4 regions of the Pseudoduganella dura genome follow, and region 1 is predicted to be linked to each of the others. Evidence: predicted binding sites of a transcription regulator. Region 1 holds the regulator's gene; each other region holds the start of a gene.
What was found. The regulator sigma-54, encoded in region 1, starts transcription at its own class of promoters, with help from an activator protein. The targets are predictions, from matches to a motif close to TGGCANGNAANCTGCTTT.

Region 1 (2,201 bases):
CCTGCAGATCGAGAAGCTGCGCGAGAACACGGCGCTGTCGCTGTCCGGCGGCGAACGCCGCCGCGTGGAAATCGCGCGCGCGCTGGCCACCAACCCCCGCTTCGTGCTGCTCGACGAGCCGTTCGCCGGCGTCGATCCGATCGCCGTGATCGAAATCCAGCGCATCGTGCGTTTCCTGAAAGGGCGCGGCATCGGTGTGTTGATCACGGATCATAACGTGCGCGAAACGCTGGGCATCTGCGACCGGGCGTATATCATCAATCAGGGCAGCGTACTGGCCTCCGGCCGACCCGACGACATCATTGCGGACGAGTCGGTACGCCGCGTGTATCTGGGTGAACATTTCCGTATGTGATCAGCCATGAAACAGTCTCTGCAACTCCGCACCTCCCAGCACCTCGCGCTGACACCGCAGCTGCAGCAGTCGATCCGCCTGCTGCAACTGTCCACGCTGGAGCTGCACCAGGAACTGGAGCAGCTGCTGACCGATAACCCGCTGCTCGAGAGGCTCGACGATCCGCTCGACCGCTCGGTGCGCCTGCTCGGCGATGGCGCCATCAACAATGCGCAGCCCAACGGCGAAGCGCCGCCGGAAGGGCCGCCGGCACAGGATGCGCCGGCGGCGGCCGAACCCGAGCCGTTCGAAGGCGGCGACGGCGAAGGCCTCGATGCCGGCGCCGGCGATACCGACTGGAGCAATGCCGGCAGCGGCAAGGGCCCGGACGACGACGATTCCCGCCCCCAGCTCGAAGCGAGCCACCGCAGCCTGCGCGAGCACCTGATGGAACAGATGCGCGTGACCGTGCTGGAGCCGCGCGACCGTGGGCTGGTCGAGCTGATCATCGATGCGCTCGACGACAACGGCTACCTCGAGGAAGGGCTGGAAGAGATCCATGCCCGCCTGCCCGAGGAACTGGAAATCGAGGCCGACGAGCTGCGCACCGCGCTGAAGCTGCTGCAGAGCTTCGACCCGGCCGGGATCGGCGCGCGCAACGCCTCCGAATGCCTGGCGCTGCAGATCCGGCGCATGTCGGGCGTGCCGCTGGTCACGCGGCGGATGGCGCTGTGCATCGTCGAGAAACACCTGCAGTGGTTCGCGCAGCGCGATTTCAACAAGCTGAAGAAGGCGCTCGACTGCGACGACGAAGACCTGCGCGAAGCGCAGGCCGTGATCCGCCAGTGCAACCCGCATCCGGGCGCCGCGTTCGCGGCCGACGTGTCAGACTACGTGGTACCGGATGTCGTCGTGAAACGGGGACGCAACGGCTGGATCGTCACGCTGAACAACGACGTGATGCCCCGCCTGCGCGTCAACGCGCTGTATGCCAGCCTGCTCAAGCAGGGCAAGGGCGAAACGCAGATGAATGCCCAGCTGCAGGAAGCCAAGTGGCTGATCAAGAACATGCGCCAGCGCTTCGACACGATCCTCCGGGTGGCCCAGGCCATTGTCGAGCGGCAGAAGAACTTTTTCTCGCATGGCGCGGTGGCAATGAGGCCCCTTGTGTTGCGTGAAATTGCTGATACACTGGGCCTGCACGAGAGCACTATCTCTCGGGTAACAACTCAAAAATATATGCTGACCCCGCACGGCATGTTTGAGTTGAAGTATTTTTTTGGCAGCCATGTCGCAACCGAAGCTGGTGGGGAAGCTTCCTCGACTGCGATACGGGCGCTGATCGTGCAATTCACAGGAGCCGAAGACCCGAAGAACCCTTTATCCGACAGTAAGATTGCGGACATGCTGGGTGAACAAGGCATGGTGATTGCGCGACGCACTGTTGCCAAATATCGCGAAGCATTGAAAATTCCCCCAGTCAGCCTCCGCAAGTCCTTGTAGAAATCCTGGTTGTGCTCGGGTTCCTCTACGCCTCCATGTCTTGTCAATGGAGACCGCATGAACCTGCAATATTTTCTTTAGGAGTGTGTGTATGAATCTGACCATCAGTGGACACCATATCGACGTAACCCCTGCCATTCGCGAGTATGTGCAGAGCAAGCTGGAACGCGTTAGACGTCATTTCGATCAATTGATCGATGTAAGTGTGATCCTGAGTGTAGATAATCTCACCGAGAAGGAAAAAAGGCAGAAGGCGGAAATCAACCTGCGCATGTCGGGCAAGACCGTGTTCGTGGAAAGTGTCGCGCACGACCTGTATGCGGCGATCGACACGCTGATCGACAAGCTGGACCGCCAGGTCATG
Region 2 (2,201 bases), 2.1 Mb from region 1:
TGGGCCAGCAGGTTGTCGACGACCAGCTGGCCCATCGCGTGCCGGGTTTCTACGGTCAGGCTGCCCACGTGCGGCGTCAGCACCACGTTCGGCAGCGCGGCCAGCGCGGCGGGCACCGACGGTTCTTCGGCGAACACGTCCAGCGCCGCGGCGCCCAGCCGCCCTTCCGCCAGCGCGGCGATGAGCGCCGGCTCGTCGACCAGCGAGCCGCGCGCGATGTTCACCAGCGTGCCTTCCGGCCCCAGCGCTTCCAGCACCGCCGCATCGACCGTGCCCTTCGTGGCGGCCCCGCCCGGCGCGCAGACGACCAGGTAATCGCTTTCGCGCGCCAGTGCGAGCAGCGAATCACTGCGCGGCACGTCGACCCCGGCCTTCACGTTCGGCTGCCAGTAGCGCAGCTGCAGCCCGAACGCGGCCAGCCGCGATGCGACCGCCTGGCCGATGCGCCCGAATCCGTAGATGCCGGCGACCTTGCCGCGCAGCGCGCGCGTCGGCCTGACGGGCACGCCGGCCTGCCATTGCCCCGCGCGCACATAGCCGTCGAGCGCCGGCACACGGCGCGACACCGCCAGCAGCAGCGCCACCGCCAGATCCGCCACGTCGTCGGTCAGCACGCCGGGCGTGTTCGTCACGCGGATGCCGCGCGGACGCAACGCGTCGAAATCGACGGCATCCACGCCGATGCCGTTGACGGCCACGATCTCGAGCCGCGGCAGCTGCGCCGCGAGTCCCGCGCCGATCCCCGCCATGCCGGTGGTGGCCACGCCGCGCACATCCGGGGCAACACCGGCAATGAAAGCGGCGCGGCCGTCCATCGGTACCTGCCACACGTGGTGGCAAACGAAATGCTGTTCCAGCTGCGCCATCACGGACGCCGACGGGCTGGCCGCCATCACGAGGATTTCCGGTTTCATGTGCTTTTATACATTAGTGAATGTTTGGCTATTCTAGGCCGGCGGGCGTCTTCCCACAATTTCTTCGGCTGCAACCTGCACGAGGTATCGCCCCGCAACCGTCGGAAAATTTTACAGTTGAGCTTGCCGCGGCCAATTCTTAGCGTACCGAACTGTCCAGTAACTTGAGCAATATCAGCCACTTGCGCTGTTATGGCTGACCTGCGGCATGAATCTTGCATATATTTGTGCAAAAAATATCATTGCAGTCCCAACCTCTTACAACTTGGAGTAACCCGTGAATACGATCAAAAATGCCCTGCTCGGTATGGCAGTAGCGGTTTCGACAATGGGTGCGGCCGTGGCGGCGCCAGTGAACATCGGCGGCGTAACGTTCGATCCGGACTACGCGCTGGACTTCGCTTCGTCGTCGGTGCAGATGCACCAGATCTTCGAGGCGGACGGTTCCGTGCGCGGCTACGGCATCATTTCGACGATCAACGGCCTGGGCCAGAATCAGTTCTGCGACGGCTGCGAACTGACCGTGGTATATGGCGGCTACACCCCGACCAGCACGGTCGGCAATACCGTTCTCTACACCGGCGGCACCGTCAAGATCTTCCTGAACGATGGCCCGTCGACGATCAACCCCAACGATCCGCTGACGATGAACGACAACAATGTCGGTCTCGGCACGCTGTGGCTGAGCCTGGAAGGCCACGAGTACAACGGTTCCACGCTGCGCGGCACTGTCAACTCCCAGCGTCCGCCGAACCTGAGCGGCCTGGGCCAGCTCGACGTCGTCGGTGGTGTCGCTGCGCAATATTTCGACACCAACCAGCAGATCGGTGGCGCGGACCTGGCCTTCTCGGCCAGCTTCACCCAGCCATACCCTGGCTCGAACGGTTCGCACGTTGTCGGCACCGGCAATTTCTACGGCGTCTCGGCCGTTCCGGAACCAAGCACGTACCTGATGCTGGGCGTCGGCTTGCTGGGCCTGGCCGCACTGCGCCGCCGCAAGGCCTGATCGCGCATGTGAACGCAGCGGCAACGGTGTTGCCGCGCAGACCTGCCGCATCGCTTTCTGTATTGAACTGTCGAGAAATTTTACAGTCGGGTCTTCCGCCCGGCTGTCTCGCAGCCCCGCATCAGCGGGCCGCCGCGCCCCGGATGAACTGCACCGTCAAATCCGGCTGCGCCACCGGCAGCATGTGCCCGCCATCCACCACTTCCAGCACCGCATGCGGCACCTTGCAGGCCAGCGCCTCACCGTGCTCGCGCCATGGCAGGATCCGGTCGTCCCGTCCG
Region 3 (2,201 bases), 3.7 Mb from region 1:
CGCCGGTGAACACGCACTCGGCGTGACGGCCCGCGAACTGGTTGCCGCGCTTCGAGGCGCCGGCCTGGTACAGCACCGGCGTGCGCTGCGGCGACGGCTCGGTGAGGTTGTAGACGTTGTCGATCCTGTAGAACGGACCGTCGTGGCTGACGCGATGGATCTTCGCCGGATCGGCATAGATACCTCGCTCGCGGTCGTTGACGACGGCATCGTCTTCCCAGCTGCCTTCGAGAAGCTTGTAGAACGCGTCCATGAAGTCGTCGCCGCGGTCGTAGCGGTCGTCGTGGTCGATCTGCTGCTTCAGGCCCACGCCGCGCGCCGCGCTGTCGAGGTAGCCGGTGACGATGTTCCAGCCGATGCGGCCGTTCGTCAGGTGGTCCAGCGTGGCGAAGCGGCGTGCGAACAGGTACGGATGTTCGTAGGTGAGGTTCGCCGTGACGCCGAAGCCGATATGTTTCGTGGCCTGCGCCATCAGCGGTACGACATAGCCGGGATCGTTGACGGGCAACTGCACCGCCTCGCGCGCCGTCACGTCGATGCCGTCGCCCAGCACGTCGTAGACGCCGACGATATCGGCCAGGAACACGGCATCGAACAGCCCTTTTTCAAGCAGCTTGCCCAGCTCGATCCAGTATTCGGGCTTGCGGTAATCGACGGAATTGTCGCGCGGGTGTTTCCACAGGCCGTGGTGGATGTGCCCCACGCAATTCATGTTGAACGCGTTCAGGCGAATCTGCTTGGTCGATGCATGCTTCGTCAATTCTTGCTCCGGCTGTCTGCGGCCGGGCACAGCGCTCAGCCACAAAACAGCGTAGCAGGCCCCCTTGCGAACAGAAACGAACCATTTCGCAGTTGGTAATTCATCTTTTTGTCATAAGCTAAGCAGTAATCGCGCTAAGGACTGCCGAAAACTGGCGCGGGGATCGTTGCTGTTTGGCTTATTAAAATTTGTGACGCCACCATTACCGTCGGTTTTTCTTACAACTTTTATCATGCTATTTATCCATAGCTAATTAAAACAAGCATTTAATAGCTTGGCACGATCTCTGCTTGCAATTGTTTTTCCAACAATTCAATTTATAGGAAATCGAATGTCAGCAATGCGCAAGTTTGTCATTACAGCCCTGGCGATGGCCTCCGCAGCTTTCAGCGTGCAAGCCAATGCCGGCACGCTCGGCTATGCAGACGTGGTCCTGGATTACTTCGATAGCGGTGCGGGCCCGATCGCCGGTCCATACGGCGGCATCGGTAACTTCACCGGGTACCAGCCTGTTTCGACGGACGTCGTATTGGGCAGCGAGCCCGGACCGGTCGGCCTCAACGATTTCCTGTCCCTGCCGACGGGTTCGTATATCACCGTCGGTTTCACCGACGAAACAGCCATCGACGGCGTTGGCAACGACATTTTCATTCAGGAAACGGGCGCAAGCGGCGAGCGCGCGAATGTGTATGTCAGCTCGGATACGATCAATTTCGTCCTGCTGGGCGTTGCAGCGGATGACGGGACGACGGCGTTCGATCTCGCTTCGATCGGCTTTACGGATGCTGTGCGGGCAGTCAAGATCGTGGGCCTGGACAATCGCGGTGCTTCCCCTGGTTTCGACGTGGTGAATGTGCAGGTGCTGCCCGGGAGTATCGCGCCTGTTCCGGAACCGGAAACGGTCAGCATGCTGCTCGCCGGCCTCGGTCTGATTTCGGCGGCCATTCGCCGCCGAAAATAAGGCCGGATGACGGCATGGGAACGATTACCGCGCTGAACCGGCAACAAGGCCGCCAGCCCATCTACCCTTGCTGTCTGACACATGCCCGCCTCATATCTGCTATAAGCCAGCCCTGATAGCCAGCGGCTTGTATTGCCCTAGAGTATACGTCTCAACGTTTATTCCAGGAAAATGTGTGATGGCCATAGCAAAGCGCCTGGCGGCCGAATTCATCGGCACCGCACTGCTGCTGTCGATCGGCGGCGGCGCCGGCATTGCCGCGCAGCGCCTGGCGGGTGGCGATGCCGCGATGGCGCTGCTGGTCAGCGCACTGGTCGGCGCCACCGGGCTGGCCGTGCTGGTCCTCACGTTCGGCAATATTTCCGGCGGCCTGTTCAATCCCGTGCTGACACTGTCGGAAGCGTGGCGTGGCAACCTGCGTATCGATTACGTAGCGCCCTACATCGTCGCGCAGGTGGCGGGTGCCGTGGCCGGCATGGC
Region 4 (2,201 bases), 690 kb from region 1:
CTTCGCCCGGGTGGATCTTGTTCTGCACGCCATCCAGGCCGGCCATCATCAGCGCGGCGAAGCACAGGTACGGGTTCGCCAGCGGGTCGGGGAAGCGCGTCTCGATGCGGCGGCCTTTCGGGTTCGCCACGTGCGGGATACGGATCGACGCGGAACGGTTGCGTGCCGAGTAAGCCAGTTTGACCGGCGCTTCGTAGCCTGGCACCAGGCGCTTGTACGAGTTGGTGCCCGGGTTGGTGATCGCGTTCAGCGCCTTGGCGTGCTTGATGATGCCGCCGATGTAGTACAGCGCGAAGTCGGACAGGCCGGCATAGCCGTCGCCGGCGAACAGGTTCTTGCCGTCTTTCCAGATCGACTGGTGCACGTGCATGCCCGAGCCGTTGTCGCCCACGACCGGCTTCGGCATGAAGGTGGCGGTCTTGCCGTAGCTGTGCGCCACGTTCCAGATCACGTACTTCATGTTCTGCGTCCAGTCGGCGCGCTCGACCAGCGTCGAGAAGCGGGTGCCGATTTCATTCTGGCCGGCGCCGGCCACTTCGTGGTGGTGCACTTCGACCGGGATGCCCATCGATTCGAGGATCAGGCACATTTCCGAGCGCATGTCCTGGAACGAATCGACCGGAGGTACCGGGAAGTAGCCGCCCTTGACGGTCGGACGGTGGCCGCTGTTGCCGCCTTCGATGTCCTTGTCGGTCGACCACGACGCTTCGTCGGAATCGATCTTGACCATCGCGCCGGACATGTCGATCTTCCACTTCACGGAGTCGAAGATGAAGAATTCAGGTTCCGGGCCGAAGTAGGCGGTGTCGCCCAGGCCGGACGATTTCAGGTAGGCTTCGGCGCGCTTGGCGATCGAGCGCGGGTCGCGGTCGTAGCCCTTGCCGTCCGATGGTTCGATCACGTCGCACTGCATGAACAGCGTGGTCTCTTCAAAGAACGGGTCGATGTTGGCGGTGGATGGATCCGGCATCAGGATCATGTCCGATGCTTCGATGCCTTTCCAGCCGGCGATGGAGGAACCGTCGAAGGCATGGCCGCTTTCGAACTTGTCGATATCGAAGTGGGATACGGGCACGGTGACGTGCTGTTCTTTACCACGGGTATCGGCAAAACGGAAATCAACGAATTTGACTTCGTTGTCTTTTACCATCTTCAGGACTTCTTCGGCGGTCAATGCCATTACGTATCTCCTAAGTGAAAAGGGCTGCCGTCACGTAGTGCGGCGAAAACTTGTAGCTCTTAATGCACGAAGCGTGCCAGCAAGAAGCTTCTATCGATATGCAGCGAGTTACATTGATCTTGCTCCCTACGGAAACTAAAATCATCCGTACGGAAACACTAGCCGGAACGCACCAATATTGCGCAACGCATCGTGCGCCCAGTTTTGGTGCAAGGCGATCATTTTGCACCAGTTTTGAACAGTTCGCCCCAAAATGTAGCATCAATGTCCAGGCGGCATTCTACGCCCCATTCGGGCTTTCGACGATAGACACAAATCCTAAGGAATTAACGCCAAATGAGCACCAACGACATACTCGAGCGCGCCCGCGAACGCGGCAATGGCCTGCCCTATGCTGGAGCAGTCACGCCCCGGGAAGCCCACGAGCTCATCCGGAGTAACCCGACCGTACGCCTGATCGACGTGCGCACCGACGCCGAACGCGACTGGGTCGGCCGCGTGGCCATTGCCGAGGCGCAGCATGGCGCGGTGCAGTGGAGCACCTATCCGGGCGGCGTGCCGAACCCGGAATTCATCGAGCAGCTCGCCGCCGTCGCCGGCAAGGACGACGTGCTGCTGTTCCTGTGCCGCTCCGGCGTGCGCTCGCGGCATGCCGCCAGGCTCGCCACCGAGAACGGCTTCGCCAACAGCTTCGATATCCTGGAAGGTTTCGAGGGGGACAAGGACGGCGAGGGACACCGGAAAAGCGTGGGCGGGTGGTGCAAGGCGGGATTGCCGTGGGTGGGCGCCTAAACTGCCGAGGCCGTGTCCCACTGGTGCCAGGCACCAGTGGGACATCCAATAGCCGAGGCCGTGTCACATGGTGCCAGGCACCGGTGGGACATCTGACTGCCGAGGCCGTGTCACATGGGTGCCTGGCACCGGTGGGACATCCAACTGCCGAGGCCGTGTCACATCGGTGCCAGGCACCAGTGGGACATGGACTCAGCCGTGCGATTACAGCGCATACGTCGCCCGGGCG

Region 2: GJV26_RS30040 (PEP-CTERM sorting domain-containing protein) is a predicted target of sigma-54. The motif match lies at 1,119-1,136, and genes of this name have one in related genera.
Region 3: GJV26_RS26990 (PEP-CTERM sorting domain-containing protein) is a predicted target of sigma-54. The motif match lies at 1,036-1,053, and genes of this name have one in related genera.
Region 4: glnA (type I glutamate--ammonia ligase) is a predicted target of sigma-54. The motif match lies at 1,242-1,259, and genes of this name have one in related genera.

The regions. Positions count from the first base shown of each region.
Region 1 is NZ_WNWM01000002.1:2,529,775-2,531,975, reverse strand. Features, by position in the region: gene lptB (LPS export ABC transporter ATP-binding protein) at 1-355, shown strand, start outside; gene GJV26_RS11110 (RNA polymerase factor sigma-54) at 362-1,837, shown strand; gene hpf (ribosome hibernation-promoting factor, HPF/YfiA family) at 1,929-2,201, shown strand, end outside.
Region 2 is NZ_WNWM01000002.1:394,828-397,028, forward strand. Features, by position in the region: gene GJV26_RS01920 (2-hydroxyacid dehydrogenase) at 1-914, opposite strand, end outside; gene GJV26_RS30040 (PEP-CTERM sorting domain-containing protein) at 1,192-1,920, shown strand; gene GJV26_RS01930 (alpha/beta fold hydrolase) at 2,042-2,201, opposite strand, start outside.
Region 3 is NZ_WNWM01000002.1:6,226,919-6,229,119, reverse strand. Features, by position in the region: gene GJV26_RS26995 (LLM class flavin-dependent oxidoreductase) at 1-760, opposite strand, end outside; gene GJV26_RS26990 (PEP-CTERM sorting domain-containing protein) at 1,092-1,721, shown strand; gene GJV26_RS26985 (aquaporin) at 1,900-2,201, shown strand, end outside.
Region 4 is NZ_WNWM01000002.1:1,839,388-1,841,588, forward strand. Features, by position in the region: gene glnA (type I glutamate--ammonia ligase) at 1-1,180, opposite strand, end outside; gene GJV26_RS08090 (rhodanese-like domain-containing protein) at 1,517-1,972, shown strand; gene GJV26_RS08095 (TonB-dependent receptor plug domain-containing protein) at 2,177-2,201, opposite strand, start outside.